DNA from 2 places in the Stenotrophomonas sp. Steno-Z10-BAI genome. Region 2 is predicted to be linked to the other one. Evidence: predicted binding sites of a transcription regulator. Region 2 holds the regulator's gene; the other holds the start of a gene.
The links. The regulator FliA, encoded in region 2, starts transcription of late flagellar genes. The targets are predictions, from matches to a motif close to TAAAGTTTNNCNNNCNNNGGCCGATAA.
Positions count from the first base shown of each region.

Region 1: the regulator FliA is predicted to act here: its motif matches at 3,933-3,959, upstream of AC06E9_RS16960 (GGDEF domain-containing protein).

Region 1 is NZ_JBWJOZ010000008.1:2,836-11,533, forward strand. It holds gene AC06E9_RS16945 (lytic murein transglycosylase) at 1-1,553, opposite strand, end outside; gene egtD (L-histidine N(alpha)-methyltransferase) at 1,608-2,582, opposite strand; gene egtB (ergothioneine biosynthesis protein EgtB) at 2,579-3,865, opposite strand; gene AC06E9_RS16960 (GGDEF domain-containing protein) at 4,037-5,344, shown strand; gene AC06E9_RS16965 (YchJ family metal-binding protein) at 5,323-5,718, opposite strand; gene AC06E9_RS16970 (sulfite exporter TauE/SafE family protein) at 5,781-6,557, shown strand; gene AC06E9_RS16975 (ATP-binding protein) at 6,595-8,698, opposite strand, start outside.
Region 2 is NZ_JBWJOZ010000002.1:740,007-748,704, reverse strand. It holds gene AC06E9_RS08175 (chemotaxis protein CheW) at 1-429, opposite strand, end outside; gene AC06E9_RS08170 (ParA family protein) at 426-1,208, opposite strand; gene motD (flagellar motor protein MotD) at 1,214-2,215, opposite strand; gene AC06E9_RS08160 (flagellar motor protein) at 2,217-2,957, opposite strand; gene AC06E9_RS08155 (chemotaxis protein CheA) at 3,037-4,869, opposite strand; gene AC06E9_RS08150 (protein phosphatase CheZ) at 4,875-5,489, opposite strand; gene cheY (chemotaxis response regulator CheY) at 5,489-5,881, opposite strand; gene AC06E9_RS08140 (RNA polymerase sigma factor FliA) at 5,898-6,644, opposite strand; gene AC06E9_RS08135 (MinD/ParA family ATP-binding protein) at 6,641-7,528, opposite strand; gene flhF (flagellar biosynthesis protein FlhF) at 7,515-8,698, opposite strand, start outside.

The DNA of each region.
Region 1 (8,698 bases), on a different contig from region 2:
TGCGAAGGGACGTCACTGCCCTGCCCCTGGCGGCCGAAATACGGCCAGCACACGGGGCTGCCGCCACGGATCGGGGTCGGCAGCGGCTGGGCGCTCGGCGAGAGCCACATCACGTCCTGCCCGCCCTTGGGCACATAGGACAGCAGCTGGCCACCGAACACGCTGATCGCAGCGGTGGCGAACGGGGTCTCGACCCTCCACGCGGGGAAGCCCTGGATGTCGGCCAGGCTGAGTCCGGGCACCTTGGGCAGGGCAGCGCGCGGCGCGGCCGGCGACTGGACGTATTGGGCATGGTTGGGCGGCAGGGTGAACACGGTGGATGCGGGCATGGTCGGTGTGGAAGAAGGAGGAGCACCGCGCAGGGCGGTGAGGATGCGCTGGCCGGCACGGCCATCGGCGGGGGCCCAGCCCAGGCGCTGCTGCTCGGCCTGGATGGCGCGGCGGGTGGCGGTACCGATCATGCCGTCCGCCGTACCGATGTCGTGGCCGCGGGCCAGCAACAGGGTCTGCAGCTCTCGGCGTTCGGTACGGCCGATGCCAGGATCATCGGTTGGCCAGGCGGCGACGATACCCGGGCCACCCCGCATGCGATCGGCGAGGGTGGCGATCGCCAGGGCGTAGCTCTCGGCGGCGTTGTAGGCGTAGATCGCGTCGTAGTTGCGGAACACCAGCCACGCCGGGCCCTTGGCACCGGTCGGGAGCAGCAATGCGGCAGTGCTGTCGGCGGGCAGCCCGGCCGGCGCCAGCGTTCCGCCGGCAACCGGCACGATGCCCAGCGCGCGCCAGTCGGCCAATGGCTTGCGCTGGGTGCGGCCGGCTTGGGCGGTGTTGAAGCCGGCCGGGATCTTCACCTCGATGCCCCACGGCTGCCCGGTGCGCCAGCCGGCCTTCTTCAGATAGTTGGCGGTGGAGGCCAGCGCATCGGGAATGGAGGCGACCAGATCGCGACGACCATCACCGTCACCATCCACCGCGATACGCGCATAGGTAGACGGCATGAACTGGGTGTGGCCGAAGGCGCCGGCCCACGAGCCGGTCAGGCCCTCGGCGCGCAGGTCGCCGGCATCGATCAGCTTGATCAGGGCCAGCAGTTCACCGCGGAAAAAGGGCTGGCGGCGGCCTTCGCAGGAGAGCGTGGCCAGCGACTGCAGCAGCGGGCGCTTGCCGAACACGCGCCCGTAATCGCTCTCTACGCCCCAGACCGCGACGATGGTGGCCGGATCGACGCCGTACTCGGCCGAAACACGGGCCAGCAGATCACGGTGCTCGATCAGACGGGCGCGCCCGTCATCGACGCGCTGGGTATCCACCAGCGCGGCCAGGTAGTCCCACAACGGGGTGGTGAACTCCGGCTGCGCATCCAGCAGCGGCAGCACGCTGGGATCGGGGGTCAGCCCGGCGGTGAGCACGTCGAAACGCTCAGCCGGGATGCCCTGCTTGCCGGCCTGGGCCTTGAGGGTGACCAGGCACGTGGAGAAGGCGTCCGGCGCGGCGACCGCGAGCGAGGGTACGCCGAGCCACAGCCCGGACAACAACAGGGGCGACCATCGCATTGGCGGAATCCTTGCAGCCAGTGGACCTGCATCATAGCGGCAATGCCGCGCAGGTCAGGCCGGCTGCAGCAGGCGCAGGCCGAAGGCGGGATCGGTCGCGTTCCAGTGCGCCGTCACCTGCAGCCCGGCATCCGCGGCCATCCGGGCGAACACCGCATCGGTGTATTTGTGGCTGTACTCCACGGTCATCGCTTCGCCTTCGGCGAAATCGAAGCTCTGCCCATCCAGCTGCACGCGCTGGTCGCGCTGGCTGATCAGCTCGGTTTCGATGCGCAGGCGCGGCACGCTGTAGCGGGCGCGGTGGCGGAAGCCCTCCAGATCGAAATCGCTGCCGATGTCGCGGTTGAGCCGGCGCAGCAGATTGAGGGTGAACTCGGCGGTGACCCCGGCGGCATCGTTGTACGCCGCTTCGATCAGCGCCGCGTCCTTGTGCAGGTCGATGCCGATCAGGGCCATGCCATCCGGGCCCATGGTCTGGCGCATCGCCTTCAACAGTGCGATGGCGTCGTCATGGGCGAAGTTGCCCAGGGTCGAGCCGGGGAAGAACACCAGGTGGCGGGCCGGATCGCGCTGCGGCGATGGCAACTGCACCGGCTGGGTGAAATCCGCGCAGACCGGCAGCATTTCGATCTCTGGCAGCGAGGGCGCGAGCCGGGTGATGCTGTCCAGCAACGCAGCGCGGGAGATTTCGATCGGGGTGTAGGCGACCGGGTCCCGCAGCGCATGCAGCAGCAGTTCGGTCTTGCGCCCGCTGCCACTGCCGAGCTCGACCACATGCAGCCGTGGGCCGACCACCTTGGCAATGTCACGCGCGCAGTCCTGCAGCAGCTGCAGCTCGGTGCGGGTCGGGTAGTACTCCGGCTGCTGGGTGATCTGCTCGAACAGCGCCGAGCCCTGCGCATCGTAGAAGTACTTGGAGGGCAGCTGCCGCGGTGTGGAGGACAGGCCACGCAGGATGTCGGCGGTGATCTGGTCCCTATCCGGCTGCAGATCGGTCAGCGCTTGGAGTGCATCACGGACCGAACTCATGCGGCGTCCCGGGCCAGGCGCAGGCCGGCGAACTGCCACCGGGCCGACGGCGCGAAGAAATTGCGGTAGCTGGCGCGCAGGTGATCTGCCGGGGTGGCGCAGCTGCCCCCGCGCAGCACCCACTGCCCGCACATGAATTTGCCGTTGTACTCGCCGAGGTTGCCCGGGAAGGTGCGGAAGCCTGGATACGGCCCATAGGCGCTGCTGGTCCATTCCCAGACATCGCCGAACAGCTGGACGATGTCGCCCTCCTCCTCCGCGCCGCCCGGGTGCAGCGCATCGGCGTCGGCAAAGCGACCACGCAGGGCGCGGCCGGCCGTCGCCGCTTCCCACTCGAACTCCGTGGGCAGGCGGGCGTCGCACCAACGCGCGTAGGCGTCGGCTTCGAAATAGCTGAGATGACAGACCGGTGCGTGGGGGTCGAGCGCACGCCAGCCGCCGAGGGTGAACTCGCGCGCCAGCGCGTCATCCCAGTACAGCGGGTGCTGCCACTGCTGTTCCTGGCACAGCGTCCAGCCTTCGCTCATCCACCAGCGCGGCTCGCGGTAACCACCGGCCTGCACGAACTGGCGGTACTCCTCATTGCTGACCGGGCGGTTGGCCAGCGCATGCGCGGGCACCAAGGCGCGGTGGACCGGCGATTCGTTGTCATAGGCGAACGTGGGGCGGGTGGGCCAGACCGGCGCGCCGATCTCCACGATCTGTTCGGGACTGCTGAGCCACCGCAGCGGCAGCGCACGGGCCGGCGCCGCGACAAGATCCGCGCGATAGGCCGGCTGCAGCGGGTTGGACCAGAACGCGTGCTTGATATCGGTCAGCAGCAGTTCCTGGTGCTGCTGCTCATGGTGCAGGCCGAGCAGAAGCTGATGCTGGGCCTGCTCGCTCAGATTGCCGGCCTGCAGTGCGGCGAGCACGCGCTGATCGATCTCCGCGCGGAAGTGCAGCACCTCGTCCAGCGTCGGGCGCGAGAGCAGGCCGCGCTGTGGGCGTGCATGGGCCGGGCCAATGCTCTGGTAGTAGCTGTTGAACAGGTAGTGCCAGTCCGCATCGATCGGCGCGTAGCCGGGGCGCGTCGCCAGCACGAAGCGCTCGAAGAACCACGTGGTATGGGCCAGGTGCCATTTCGCCGGGCTGGCGTCGGGCATGCTCTGGACCATGGCATCTTCGGCACTGAGCGGTGCGGCCAGCGCGAGCGTGCGTGCACGCACGGTGGCGTAGCGGACGGCCAGCGGCGATGGCGGGGCGGCAGTGTGCGGTAGTGCGGCAGCGACGGCGGTATTCATTGCGGTGAGGATCGACCAGCCGGGGTGAGTGCCACGTCATGGCACCGCATCGATTCGGTGACATTGCTCAAGTTGAATACGCGCAGGCCGCTACCGGGGAAGACCCATCGCCTGTGTAGTCCGGTTTGCACGCTGCAGCCACGGCGCGCCGGCCACCACGTGGACCCCTTCTTGCGGACGCATCTGCTACGCCAGCCCAGTCACTATCTGTTCGTGCTGCCTGCAGTACTGGTGGCGCTGGGATTGTGGGCCGCCACCCCCGCGGCGGAAGCCGGCAGTTCGGTGCATCGCCTGCTGCCGATGGTGCTGGCCTGCCTGGGTGTCGGCCTGGCGCTGATCTACAACCGCGTCCGGGCGCTGTGCCTGATGCTGGCCATCGCCTCGGCGTTCGCCCTGCTGCATGGTGTGGTCGGCACGTTCCTGCGCGATGGCGTTGTTTCGGCGCTGACCCCACTGATCTTCCACGCGGTGTCGTGGTGGCTGCCACTGCTGTTCCTGCTGCATGGGCTGTGGCCCGAACGCGGACGGCTGCGCCAGGACCTGTTGCTGCGTGGCGTGGTCAGCGGGACGGCCCTCGGCATTTTCCTGCTGATGGCCGCACAAGGCCCGGTCGGCATGCATGCCTTGTTGTCGGACCGCCACCTGCCGTGGCTGCCGAGTGGCTGGAATGCGCTGGCCCAGCTGCCTGCGCTGTTGTTCGCGGTGACGACGGCCGCGCTGGCGGTACAGGCCTGGCGCCAGCCCCGGCCGCTGCACACCGCCCTGCTGATCGCCCTGCTCTGCCTGTGGTGGATGCTGCCACGGGTGTTCGTCTCACCGGCCCTGCTGCCCGCCGTCAGCTGCATGGCGCTGTTGCTGGTCATCTCGGCGATGCTGCAGGAAGCCTTCCACATGGCCTTCCGCGATGAACTCACCGGATTGCCCGGCCGCCGCGCGTTCAATGAATGCCTGCAGCGGGTCGGGGCCACCTACACCATCGCCATGGTGGACGTGGATCACTTCAAGCGCTTCAACGATACCCACGGCCACGATGCCGGCGATGACGTGCTCAAGCTGGTGGCCGCGCGCCTGTCCGAGATCGGGGGCGGTGGCCGCGCATTCCGCTACGGCGGCGAAGAGTTCGCGCTGGTGTTCCTGGATCGCCCTGCCCCGGCCTGCGTGGCGTCGGTGGAGGAAATCCGCGCCAGGATCGAAGGCGTCCGCATGCATCTGCGTGACCGGGCCGCGCGCAGCCGCGACGATGCGGTGGGGCAGCTGCAGCGTGGACGCGGTGGCAGTGGCGAGGTGGTGCAGGTGACGGTGAGCATCGGCGTGGCCGACAGCCGGGTCGCCGACAGCCCGCAGGCAGTGCTCAAGGCCGCCGACCAGGCCCTGTATGCAGCCAAGGACGCCGGCCGCAACTGTGTGCGTGCGCTTGGGCAGCAGGGCACCGTGCCGGTGCGCGCCACCGCGCTGGCTCAGGGCAACGCGTCGAGATAGAACCAGCGGCCGTCTTCGCGGACGAAGCGGCTGTGTTCGAGCATTTTCACCGCACTGCCGCCGCCGACCTTGTAGCGCGCGGTGAAGCGGACCTGGGCGTGGTCGGCATCTGAGCGGGTATGTGCGTGGATCGTCAGCCCCAGCCACTGGGTGCGCTGGCCGGGTGCTTCGTCCAGCGACAGCTCGGCCGGGCGCGTGGACGGGTGCCAGCTGGCCAGCAGGTACGCGGCCAGGTGGCGCACGTAGGCGCTGTAGCGCGAGCGCATCAGCGCTTCGGCATCCGGCGCGGGTGTGCCGGCGTGGTAGAGGCCGCAGCAGGCGGTGTAGGCCAGTGGGTGGCCGCAGGGACAGGGATCGGAGAGGGCGGTGGTCATGGGGGTATTGTCGCGCGATGACCGGGCGTATGCTGGCGCGCCTTCTGCCGCGATGTGCCGCCGTGCTTGAGCTGGTTCCCCCTGAACTGTTGTGGTTGGTGGCGATCGCCTTCATCGCCGGCCTGGTGGATGCCGCCGTCGGCGGCGGTGGGCTGGTGCAGTTGCCCGGGTTGTTCACGGTCCTGCCGCAGCACACGCCGGCGATGCTGTTCGGCACCAACAAGTTCAGCTCGATGTTCGGCACGGCCGCCGCCGCGTTCCGCTACGCGCGCAATGTGCGCTTCCCGTGGCGGCCGGTATTGTTCGCGGCCGGCACGGCCTTCGTGTTCTCCTTCGCCGGGGCCACGGCGGTCAGCCTGCTGCCCAAGGATGCGGTGCGCCCGCTGGTGCTCGTGCTGCTGGTGGCGATGCTCGGCTACACGCTGTGGAAGAAGGACTTCGGTGCCCTGCACCGCCCGCGCGAGATCGGCCGCAAGGAGCTGGTCACCGCGTTGGCGATCGGTGCGGTGATCGGGTTCTATGACGGCTTCTTCGGGCCCGGCACCGGCAGCTTCCTGATCTTCCTGTTCGTGCGCTTCTTCGGGTTGGACTTCCTGCGGGCGTCTGCCGCCTCCAAGGTGGTGAACCTGGCGACCAACGTGGCGGCGATCTCCTTCTTCGTGCCGACCGGCAACATCCTGTGGCTGTTCGCGCTGCCGATGGCCGCGGCCAACATCATCGGCTCGGTGGTCGGCACGCGGATGGCGCTGCGCGGTGGCACGCCCTTCATCCGCAAGCTGTTCGTCGGCCTGGTGGTGGTGCTGATCGCCCGGATGGGCTGGGATACCTTCGGCGGTTAGCCGGACGGGCCAGCCCTGGGGCTGACCCGTTGGTTGCTCAGCGCCTGGGCTTGGCCGGCTTCTTTGCGGCCGCCTTGGGTACGGCCTTGGTGGCCGTCTTCTTTGCCGCTTTCTTCGCCGGTACCTGGGGCGCAGCCTTCTTCGCGCGGGATGCCGGCACGGCTGCCGGTGCGTCCACGCCCTCGACCTCGGCCTCGACGTGGGCGTCCTCGTCGACCGAGGCAGCCATCACCTCGTTGGCCATCACCTCGGGGGCATCCACCACGGCAGGCGCGGCGATCACGGCCGGTGCCGGTGCCGGTGCCGCCGTCGTCTCGCCGGCGCGGGCACGCTCGGGCAGCTTCAGGCGCTTGCCTTCGTCGTCGTACTCGATCAGCAGCACGCCGGAGTCGTGGCGACCGCTGATCTCCACGAAGCAGGCACCGCCGATGAACGGCTCCAGCGTCATCACCGACTTCAGCGGGGTGGCCACGACCATCTGGAACCCGAAGTTGTCGAAGATGTTCATCGCCAGCGCGGTGAATTCGTTGTCGGCCTTGTCGAAGGCTTCATCCAGCACCACCGCCGCGTAGCTGGGCAGCTGGCCGTCGGCGCCACCGAGCTGGTAGCGCAGCGCGGCCGCCAGGCAGGTGGTGGCCAGCTTCTGGCGCTGGCCGCCGGACTTGCCCGCACCGCTGCGGTAGATCTCCACCTGTTGGCGGGTGGCGGCGTCGAGCTCGACGCCGACGAATTCCACATGCAGGCGCACGTCCAGCACCAGCTCGCGCCAGCGCTTGTCCTCGCCTTCCTGCGAGCCGAGCTTGGCGACCAGCTCACGCAGGACCGCGAACTGTGCTTCGGCCAGTTCGCGCTGGTCGGTCTGCTGTTGGGACAGCACGTCGCGCAGGCGCTGGTGGAACTCCAGCACTTCAGGCAGGCGGCGATCGGTGAGTTCGATGGTCAGCAGGGTGCCGCGGTTGAACGGCACCTGCTCCAGCGAGGCATTGACCTCGTCCAGGCGCTGGGCGATCGACTTGCGCGCCTCGGCCGTGTGCCGCTGCAGGGCCAGCAGGTTGTTCTTGCTCTGGCTCTGCAGCAGATCGAAGAAGCGTGCCTCGTGCTGCGGCAGGCCATCGTTCTCCAGCCGTTGCAGGCGGGCCAGGAAATCCTCGGCACTGGACAGGCTGACGGTGAAGTCGCCGCTGTCTTCGGGCCAGGCCTGGCAGTAGCGGCGGAAGCAGCCGAGCAGCAGGTTCTCCAGGCGGTTGTGTTCTGCCTGGGAACCGCCGAGCTGTTCGTTGAGCGTGTTGCTGATCTGCCGGAAGTGGGCTTCCAGGTTCTCCAGGCTGAGCACGCCGAGCACTTTCAGGCGTTCGTCCAGGCCCTGTTGCTGCAGGGGCGTGACCACGCGCTTGGCCAGCGGCGCGCACTGCTCGTGCAGGCGTTCCAGGCGTTCGTGTTCACGGCCAAGCTGGCCGCGCTCCACGCGCACGTCTTCATAGGTGCGTTTGGCCTGGGCCACATCAGCCCGGGTCTTCTCGATCTGTTCGCCCAGCTTGCGCAGATCGGCATTGCCTTCGCGCAGGTCGTGCAGGGCCTGGGCGATGTCGTCCAGGCGCTGCAGCGGTGCGGCCACATCGATCTCGTCCCAGCCCAGCGTGCACAGTTGATGGCAGGCCAGTCGGGCCTTGCCGTCCTGTTCGCGCTGCGCGCGCAGGCCGGCCACGTCGCTGTCGCAGGCGGCGATGCGCTGGGCCAGTTCGATCGCTTCGCGCTCGTACAGGTCCAGCTTGTCGCGGTTGTTGAAGCCCAGCAGCCACCGGCGGCGGTCGCTGATGTTGTGGCGATCGTCCTTCTCGAAGCGCTCGCCCGGGTGTTTGACCTGGCCTTCCTTGGTGATGCCGCGGTCGGTATCGCGCAGATGGCGTGCATCCACGCATTCGTAGTCGAAGCGCTTGCCCAGCTCGCGGCGCAGCCAGCCGGCATAGCCGTGCTCGCGCAGCACCAGCTTGTGCAGCAGCGAACGTGCGCCCGGCTCGCGGCCCTGCAGCGCATCGTCGTTGCGGCGTACGCGGTAGTAGACCAGGCGGGTACCCAGGTGGGTCTGGTTGATCCACTCCGAGACCTGGGCGTGGTGGCGCTCATCGACCAGCAGCGATTGC
Region 2 (8,698 bases):
GGCGATCGGTGCGCGGGCGCTTGGCACCGCCGCGATCGGTGCCGGGGCGGGGGCTGTTGCGGGCGCGTCGGCACCTGTGGCCACGGGATCTATTTCGTAGACGACCTCGGGCGGCAGGTCGTCCCAGCTGGGGCGGGCTTCGTCCACGGGGGCAGGCATCGCGCCGCTCAGCAGCGGATCGTTGCGCAGTTCATCGAGCAGGTCGTCGAAGCCCGGCGCGACAGCAATTGATTCAGCCGCCGAAGCTGCTTCGGTGACGCCCACGTCGCCGGTGGCAGACCCGGCGTCCCCTGCTTCGATGGCTTCGGTTGCGGCGACAGCATCCACCACCTCGGCCACTGCGACCGGCACCGGCGCCTCTGTCGGCGCCGGCATCGCGTCGCCGAGCAGCTGCTCCAGGTAGTCGTCCAGGACACCGGCGGTGTTCATGCCGCGCGCTCCATCTGCTGCGCATCGTCGGCCAGGATCCATTCCAGGGCGCGGCGGTAGGCGGCCAGGCCACGCCCGGGGTAGTCCTCCGATTGCGGTGGCACGGTGAGGCTGGCGGCGTTGCAGATCCGGGTGTCGACCGGGATCGCGTCTTCCCAGACGCGGTGGCCGTGCTTGTCCTGCATCAGCTTGACGGTTTCGTTGCCAGCGCGGGTGCGGCGGTCGAACAGGGTCGGCAGGATCGACATCGGCAGCGGGCGGCGGCGCGAACGCTCGACCATTTCGCCGGTGCGGACCATGCCATCCAGGCCGTGCAGGGCCAGCGGCTCGGCCTGGGTCGGGATGATCAGGCGGTCGGCTGCGGCCAGTGCGTTGATCATCAACAGGCCCAGGGTGGGCGCGCAGTCGAGCAGGATGTAATCGTGCTGTCCCTGATGGCGGCCCAACGCATTCTGCAGGGCCAGGCCGAGGCCGGGCTGGTTCGCGCTGCGGCGCTCCAGCGTGGCCAGCGCGGCCTGTGCGCAGACGTAGTCCAAGCCCGGGATGTCGCTGTGGTGGGCGAGGGTGGAGAGCTCGGCCGGTGGCGCGGCGAACAGTTCCAGCACGCCCTGCGGCGGCGGATCCAGCGGCACGCCGAAGGCGCGGGTCAGCGACGAATGCGGATCCAGATCGATCAACAGCACGCGGTGGCCCTGCGTAGCCAAGCCGCGGCCGAGCGCGAGCGTTGTGGTGGTCTTGCCCACCCCGCCTTTCTGATTGGCAACAGCCCAGATACGCATGCGGTTCACTCCTTCATTGCGGGCGGAACGGCGGCGCCAACGCGGCTGCCGGCCGGCACCGGTGGCAACTGCACCGGTGCGATGGGGGTAACAGGGGTGCTGGCGGCCGGTGCCTTGGCCGCATCGGCGGCGTCGGCATCGGCGCTGAGCCGGTCGGTGATCGGATCGATGCTCTGCGCGGTATCGGCCAGGATGATCACCATCACCCGCCGGTTGCGGTTGCGGCCTTCGGCGCTGGCATTGTCTTCGCGCGGGCGGAACTGGCCATAGCCAACCATCGCCAGCCGTGCCGGCTGCAGGCCCTGATCGGCGAACAGGTGCACCACGCTGGCCGCGCGCCCAGCCGACAGCTCCCAGTTGGAGGGGAACAGCGAGGTGGCGATCGGGATGTTGTCGGTGTGGCCTTCCACGCGCACGCCGTTGGGTGCATCACGCAGCACTACGGCCAGCTTGGAGAGGGTGTCGCGCGCGTGCACATCCAGCGTGGCCGAGCCGGTCGGGAACAGGATGTCGCTGTTGATCTCCACTTCGATCCACAGCTCGGTGCGACGCACGGTGATCATGCCGCGTTCGATCAGCGGCGCCAGCGTGGCGGTGAGCTTGTCGGCGATGCCGTTGAGCTGGCGCTCGGCGCGCTGCAGCTGTTCCTGGTTGCGGATCGAGACCGGCATGCGCATCTGCGAGGCCATCGCCGGCAGCAGGGTCGGGTCGTTGCTGGGGGCGGGGGCGGAGGGGCCGATCTTGGTCCCGGCCCTGATCACCGAGGGGCTGTCCCAGCCGCCCCCCTGGACCTGCTGGTTGCCGACCTGCACCGGGTTGATGGTGCGCGGCGCGCCACCGAAGGCGGTGGTCAGCGCGTCGGCCATGATCCGGTATTTGCCCTCGTTGAGCGAGGAGATGGCGTACATCACCACGAAGAAGGCGAGCAGCAGCGTCATGAGGTCGGCGTAAGGGATCGCCCAGGCCTCATGGTTGGCATGTTCTTCGTGGTGCTTGCGGCGGGCCATGTCAGTGCAGGAACCCGGACAGGTTGGTTTCGATGTTGCGCGGGTTCTCACCCTGGGCGATGGAAATCAGCCCTTCGATGATCATTTCGCGGTCGCGGCTGTTGTGGTGGATCACGCTCTTGAGCTTGGCCGAGACCGGCAGGAACAGCAGGTTGGCCGAGGCGATGCCGTAGATGGTGGCGGTGAACGCCGCCGCGATGCCGTGGCCGAGCTTGCTCGGGTCGGCAAGATTCTTCATCACCGCGATCAGGCCGAGCACCGCGCCGATGATGCCCAGCGTCGGCGCATAGATGCCCATGCCCTCGAACACCTTGGACGCGGCCAGATCCTGGCTTTCCTGGCTGCTCAGCTCGATCTCCATCATGTTCCGGATGGTCTCCGGCTCCACGCCGTCCACCAGCAGCTGCAGCCCCTTGCGCAGGAACGGATCGTCCTGGGCGTCGACCTGCGCTTCCAGACCGAGCAGGCCCTGGCGGCGGGCGATGTTGCTCCACTCCACGATCTGCTGGATCAGGTGGCGGCGGTCGCTGCTCGGCGGCAGGATCACCCACTTCACGATCTTGAAGGCGTGCTTGAACACGGCCGGCGAGGTATGCAGCAGGATCGAGGCGATGGTGCCGACGATGACGATCACGAAGGCGGCCGGCGACCACAGCGACGCCAGACCGGCCCCCTTGAGGATGCTGCCGCCGACCAGTGAGGCCAACGCGAGGAAAAGTCCAATGAGGCTGAGTCTGTCCATGGGTCCGTTATCGGCTTGTGTGAATGGGACTTGAGACGCCGAAGGAATCCAGTGATGCGGCGGTCACACTTTCACGCGGTCAATCGTGGTGGGTACGCAGCCCGTCCACGTCCAGGATCAGCGCCATGCGGCCGTCACCGATGAGGGTGGCGCCGGCATAGCCACGCAACCCGCGCAGGGCTTTCGGAAGCGGCTTGATCACGACTTCCTCGCGGCCGCGCACCTGGTCCACCACCAGGCCGAAGCGGGCTTCACCGGCCTGCAGTACGACGATGGTCAGCAGCGAGGACGGCATCGGCTCGACATCGAGCCAGTGGCGCAGATCGACCAGCGCCAGCGTGTGCGATTTGCGGTCCAGCACGGCGCGGCCGTCGAACCAGCCCAGGGAGGTGTTGGGGGCATGCAGCACCTCCATCACGCGGGCCAGGGGCAGGGCGTAGACGTCTTCGCCGGCCTGCACCAGCAGGGTCGGCAGGATCGCCAGGGTCAGCGGCACGCGGATCATGAAGCGGCTGCCGCGGCCCAGCTCGGATTGGATCTGGATCTGGCCGCTGAGCTCGCGGATGCGGGACTGGACCACGTCCATGCCCACGCCGCGGCCGGAGATGTCGGTGACCTGTTGCTTGGTCGAGAAACCGGGCAGGAACACCAGGTGCAGGCACTCCTCGCTGCTCAGGCGGGCAGCGGCTTCCGGATCGATCAAGCCCTTCTCGCGTGCCTTCTGGCGCAGGCGTTCGGGGTCGATACCCGCGCCGTCGTCCTGCACTTCGATGCTGACGTAGTCGCCTTCCTGCTGCGCGGACAGGCGCACGTGGCCACTGCGCGGCTTGCCCTGGGCCTCGCGCAGGTCCGGCATTTCCACGCCGTGGTCGATCGCGTTGCGGACCAGATGGACCAGAGGATCGGCCAGCGCTTCGACCAGGTTGCGGTCCAGCTCGGTTTCCGCACCGATCAGCTCAAGTTCGACCTCCTTCTTCAGCGAGCGCGCGACATCGCGCGCCACCTTGGGGAAGCGCGAGAACACCTTGCCGACCGGCTGCATGCGGGTGCGCATGACCGCCGACTGCAGGCGGGCGGTGGCGATGTCCAACGTGGAGACCGCACGGTCAAGCTCTTCATCGTGCAGGCGCGCACGCAGGGTCTTGAGCCGGTTGCGTGAGAGCACCAGCTCGCCGATCAGGTTGACGATCGCATCCAGGCGCTTGGTGTCCACGCGCACGGTGTGTTCGGCTTCGGCGACCGGTTTGGCCGGGGCCGGCTTGGCGCCCGGTGCGGCCGGCGCAGCCACGGCCCGCGGTGCAGCCACCGGCGCGGCGGCACCGGCCTTGGCGCCGGGAACAGCGCCACCGTGCAGCTGGTCCAGCAGGGCTTCGAACTCGTCCTCGCCGATCAGGCCGTCATCTTTCTTCGGGGCCGCGATGGCGGTCGGTGCGGCACCGCCATGCAACTGGTCGAGCAGCGCCTCGAACTCATCATCGGTGATCATCTCGCCGCCGCTGGCCGTGGTGGCGGCCGCCGGCGCCGGCGTGGCCGGCCCGCTGACGTCGAACTGGGCGATCAGCTCCGGCGGGGCGTAGCCCGGCTCGGTCCCGGCCGAGACCGAATCCAGCATCGACTGCAGGTAATCCAGCGATTGCTGGGCCGCATCGAAGTGGTGGGCCTGCAGCGTGGCCTGGCCGGAGCGGGCCATGCCGAGGGTTTCCTCGGCGGCGTGGCACAGCTCGACCATCGCCTGGATGCCGAGGAAGCCGGCACCGCCCTTGAGCGTGTGGAAGCCACGGAACACGGCGTTGAGCTGGTCGGCATCCTGGGGCGCCTGCTCCAGCGACACCAGCTGTTCGCCGAGGCGATCCAGGATTTCCTGGGCCTCGAGGATGAAGTCGGCAGCGATATCGTCTGGCACAGCACTCATGATCGTTACAGTCCCAGGTCCGAGAGCAGGTCGTCGGCGTCGTTCTGTGACACCGCATGGCGATCCAGGCCCTTCAGGGCCGGGCCGGCCAGGCCGTTGTTGTCGCGCTTGTTCTCGTCTTCCTGCGGGGGCAGGCCGAGCGCACCGAAGCCCTCATGCACGCGACGCACGATCCCGACCACGCGGCGGATGATCTGCCCGGTCAGGTCCTGGTAGCTCTGGGTCAGCGCGATTTCGGTGAGGTTGTGGCGGATCCGGTCCAGTTGCTGGCCCTGGTCGGGCGTCAACCCGTTGGCGCGCAGCTGTTCGGTGAGCGAGCGACATTCTTCGGCCAGGTCCAGCGTGCGGTGGGTGGCCTGTTCGGTCATCGCCACCACGTGGTCCAGGCGCGCGCAGGCGTCATCCAGCTCGCCGGCTTCGCTGGGCAGGCTGGGCAGCTCGCCCAAGGCCTGGCCGAGCTCGCGGGCCAGGCGGTTCAGGCCGGCCATCATCGGCTGCGTGCGCAGCGCGGCGAGGGCGTCGATTTCCCGGCGCCAACCGGCTTCGTCACCGCTTTCCAGCGCGGCCAGGGCATCCTGCAGGCGCTGCACCAGCGCGGATTTGTCGCTCAGGGTTTCCATCAGGCGCTCGCCGCCAGGCGTTCGAAGATCTTGCCGAGCTTTTCTTCCAGGGTCTGGGCGGTGAACGGCTTGATGATGTACCCGTTCACGCCGGCCTGCGCCGCTTCAATGATCTGCTCGCGCTTGGCTTCCGCGGTCACCATCAGCACCGGCAGCGTCTTGAGCTTGGCGTCGGCACGCACGGCCTTGAGCAGGTCGATGCCGGTCATGACCGGCATGTTCCAGTCGGTGACCACGAAATCGAACGGCTGGCTCTGCAACAACGCCAGCGCGGCATGCCCGTCCTCGGCTTCGGCCGTATTGGTGAAGCCCAGATCGCCCAGCAGGTTCTTGACGATACGACGCATGGTCGAGAAGTCGTCGACGATCAGGATACGCATGTTCTTGTTCAAAGCACTTTCCTCGATTTCAATGGTTCTCGAGGCCGGCGTCTGCCGCCTCGAAGATCTTCAGCCGGCCCCGCAGGCGCAGCACGGCCTGGCCATGGATCTGGCACACGCGCGATTCGCTGACACCCAACACGGCGCCGATCTCTTTCAGGTTCAGTTCCTGCTCGTAGTACAGCGACAGCACCAGCTGTTCGCGCTCGGGCAGCAGGCCGATCGCGTTGCCCAGCTCACGCCCGAACTCGCCGCGCTCCAGCACCTGCTGCGGGGTCGGGCCGCCCTGGGCGACGGTGTCCAGTTCGCCCTGGTCCTCGATCCGCGATTCCAGGCTCAGCACCTGGCCCCGCGAGGCGTCTTCCATCAGGCGCAGGTAATCCGGCAGCGGCATGTCCATCGCGGCGGCCACTTCCGTGGCGCTGGCGGCACGGCCGGTGCTCTGCTCCAGGCGACGGATGGTCGCGGCGGCATCGCGGGCGCGGCGGTGCACCGAGCGCGGCACCCAGTCGCCACGGCGGATTTCATCGATCATCGAACCGCGGATGCGGATCGAGGCGTAGGTTTCGAACGAGGCGCCCTGGTCGGCGTCGTAGCTGCGCGAGGCCTCGATCAGGCCCATCATGCCGGCCTGGATCAGGTCGTCGACCTCCACGCTGGCTGGCAAACGTGCCGCCAGATGGTGGGCGATGCGGCGGACAAGATCCGAGTGCTGGGCAATGCACTCGTTGGCCGCGGTCCGCTGGACCTCTTTGTATTGTGCTGCGCCCTTCATACCGTCACCCCGCGTTGCTTGAGGATGCGTTCCAGGAAGAATTCGACCCCGCCACGCGGCTCGGTCGGGGCCTGCCAGCGGGCGGTGCGGCGCGCGATCTCGGTCAGCGCCAGGGCGGCCGGGCTGGACGGGTAGGCCTTCACCACCGGCTGCTGGCGCTGCACCGACAGGCGCAGCCAGTCATCCTGCGGCACGCAGCCCAGGTAGTTCAGCGAGACATCGGCGAGGAACTTCTCGCAGACGCGGCTCAGCTTTTCGTACAGCACGCGGCCTTCGTTCGGGTCGCGCACCATGTTGGCCACCACCTGGATCCGGTCCACGCCGCGCTCGCGCGAGAGGACCTTGATCAGCGCGTAGGCGTCGGTGATCGAGGCCGGCTCATCGCAGACCACCACCACGGTGTCCTGTGCGGCCTGGCAGAAGGTCAGCACGCCATCGTTGATGCCGGCGGCGGTATCCACGATCATGATGTCCAGCTCGCGCTCGAGCTCGGAGAACACGTTGACCAGGCCGACGTGCTCGGCCGGCTGCAGCTCGGCCATGTGGCGGCGGCCGGAGGCGGCCGGGACCACCAGCACGCCGCCAGGGCCTTCCATGATCACTTCTTCCAGCGTGCAGCGCCCGGCGACGAGGTCGGCCAGGGTCACCTTCGGCTGCAGGCCGAGGATCACGTCGATGTTGGCCAGGCCGAGGTCGGCATCCAGCAGCAGCGTGCGCTTGCCCATGTCCGCCAGCGCCACGGCCAGATTGGCCGAAACGTTCGTTTTGCCCACGCCGCCCTTGCCGCCGGTGACGGCGATGGTGCGGACCGGGCCCAGCGGCTGGCTTCGGGTAGCCGACAACGGGAAGGTCTTGGTCAGCTTGGCGTACTCACGCGACGGCATGGTTCAACTCCGGGTTGCAGGGCATATCGGCCGCGCGGCGCAAATCTTCAAGGCGAAGTACAAGATTGGCCGCACTGGCACGGTGCAGGTCTTCAGGAACGTCCTGGCCATCGGTGACCCAGGTGATCGGCAGGCGGTGATCCACGGCCACCGACAGGGCGGTACCGAAGCGGCCGGTTTCGTCCAGCTTGCTCAGCACCACGCCCTGCGGGTTGGCGGCGCTGAAGCGGCGGACCACCTCGTCCATGTCGCCGAAGCTGGTGTTGGCCGGCAGCACCAGCAGGGTGCGGATCTGCTCGGCGGCACGCAGCCACTGCAGCTGGGCCGCCAGGGCGCGGTCGCGCGGGCCCAGGCCGGCGGTGTCGATCAGGACCAGCTTGTAGTCCTTCAGGCGTTCCAGCAGCTGGTTCAGATCGCTGCCGCTGCTGGCCTCGTGGACGGCGATGCCGAGCTGGCGGCCGAAGCCGTACAGCTGCTCGCGGGCGCCGATGCGGCCGGTATCGGTGGTGACCAGGGCGACATCGCGGGCGGCATGCGCCTCGGCGAAACGCGAGGCCAGCTTGGCGATGGTGGTGGTCTTGCCGGCGCCGGTGGGGCCGACCAGGGCGATCACGCCGCCGGCTTCCAGCGGATCGACCGGGGCGATCGGCAGCTTCTTGGAGAGCAGGCCGAGCATCAGGCCGCGGCCACGGTGGGCCTCGGTATCCAGCGGAATCTGCATGGCCACGTCGCGGCTGATGCCGGCGTCGAAGCCGTATTCGTCCATCAGGTCCAGTGCGGCGGCGCGCACCGGCGAGCCGCGCAGGCGCTCATCGGTGAAGCGGTGCATCTCGCGCTCGATGACATGGCGCATGCCGGCCACTTCATGGCGCAGCTGGCGGATTTCTTCGTCATCGCGCTGGATGACCGTCAGTTCCGGCACGCTGGCCACGACCGGTGCCGGTTCATTGGCGGCGGCGATGATGGTCTCGGCGATCGGCAGCGGGAGGGCCGGCGGCAGGGCAGCAGCGACGATCGGCAAGGGCGCGAGCGCAGCGGCGACCGGCAGCAAGGTCTCGTCCGACTCCTCCAGCGGCGGATCGATCACGAAGCGGGCGCGGTTGATCGGGGCGGGTGCGGCGACGGCGTCTACCGGTGCGGCAGGCGAGGCGGCCGCGGCCTGCTCGACGT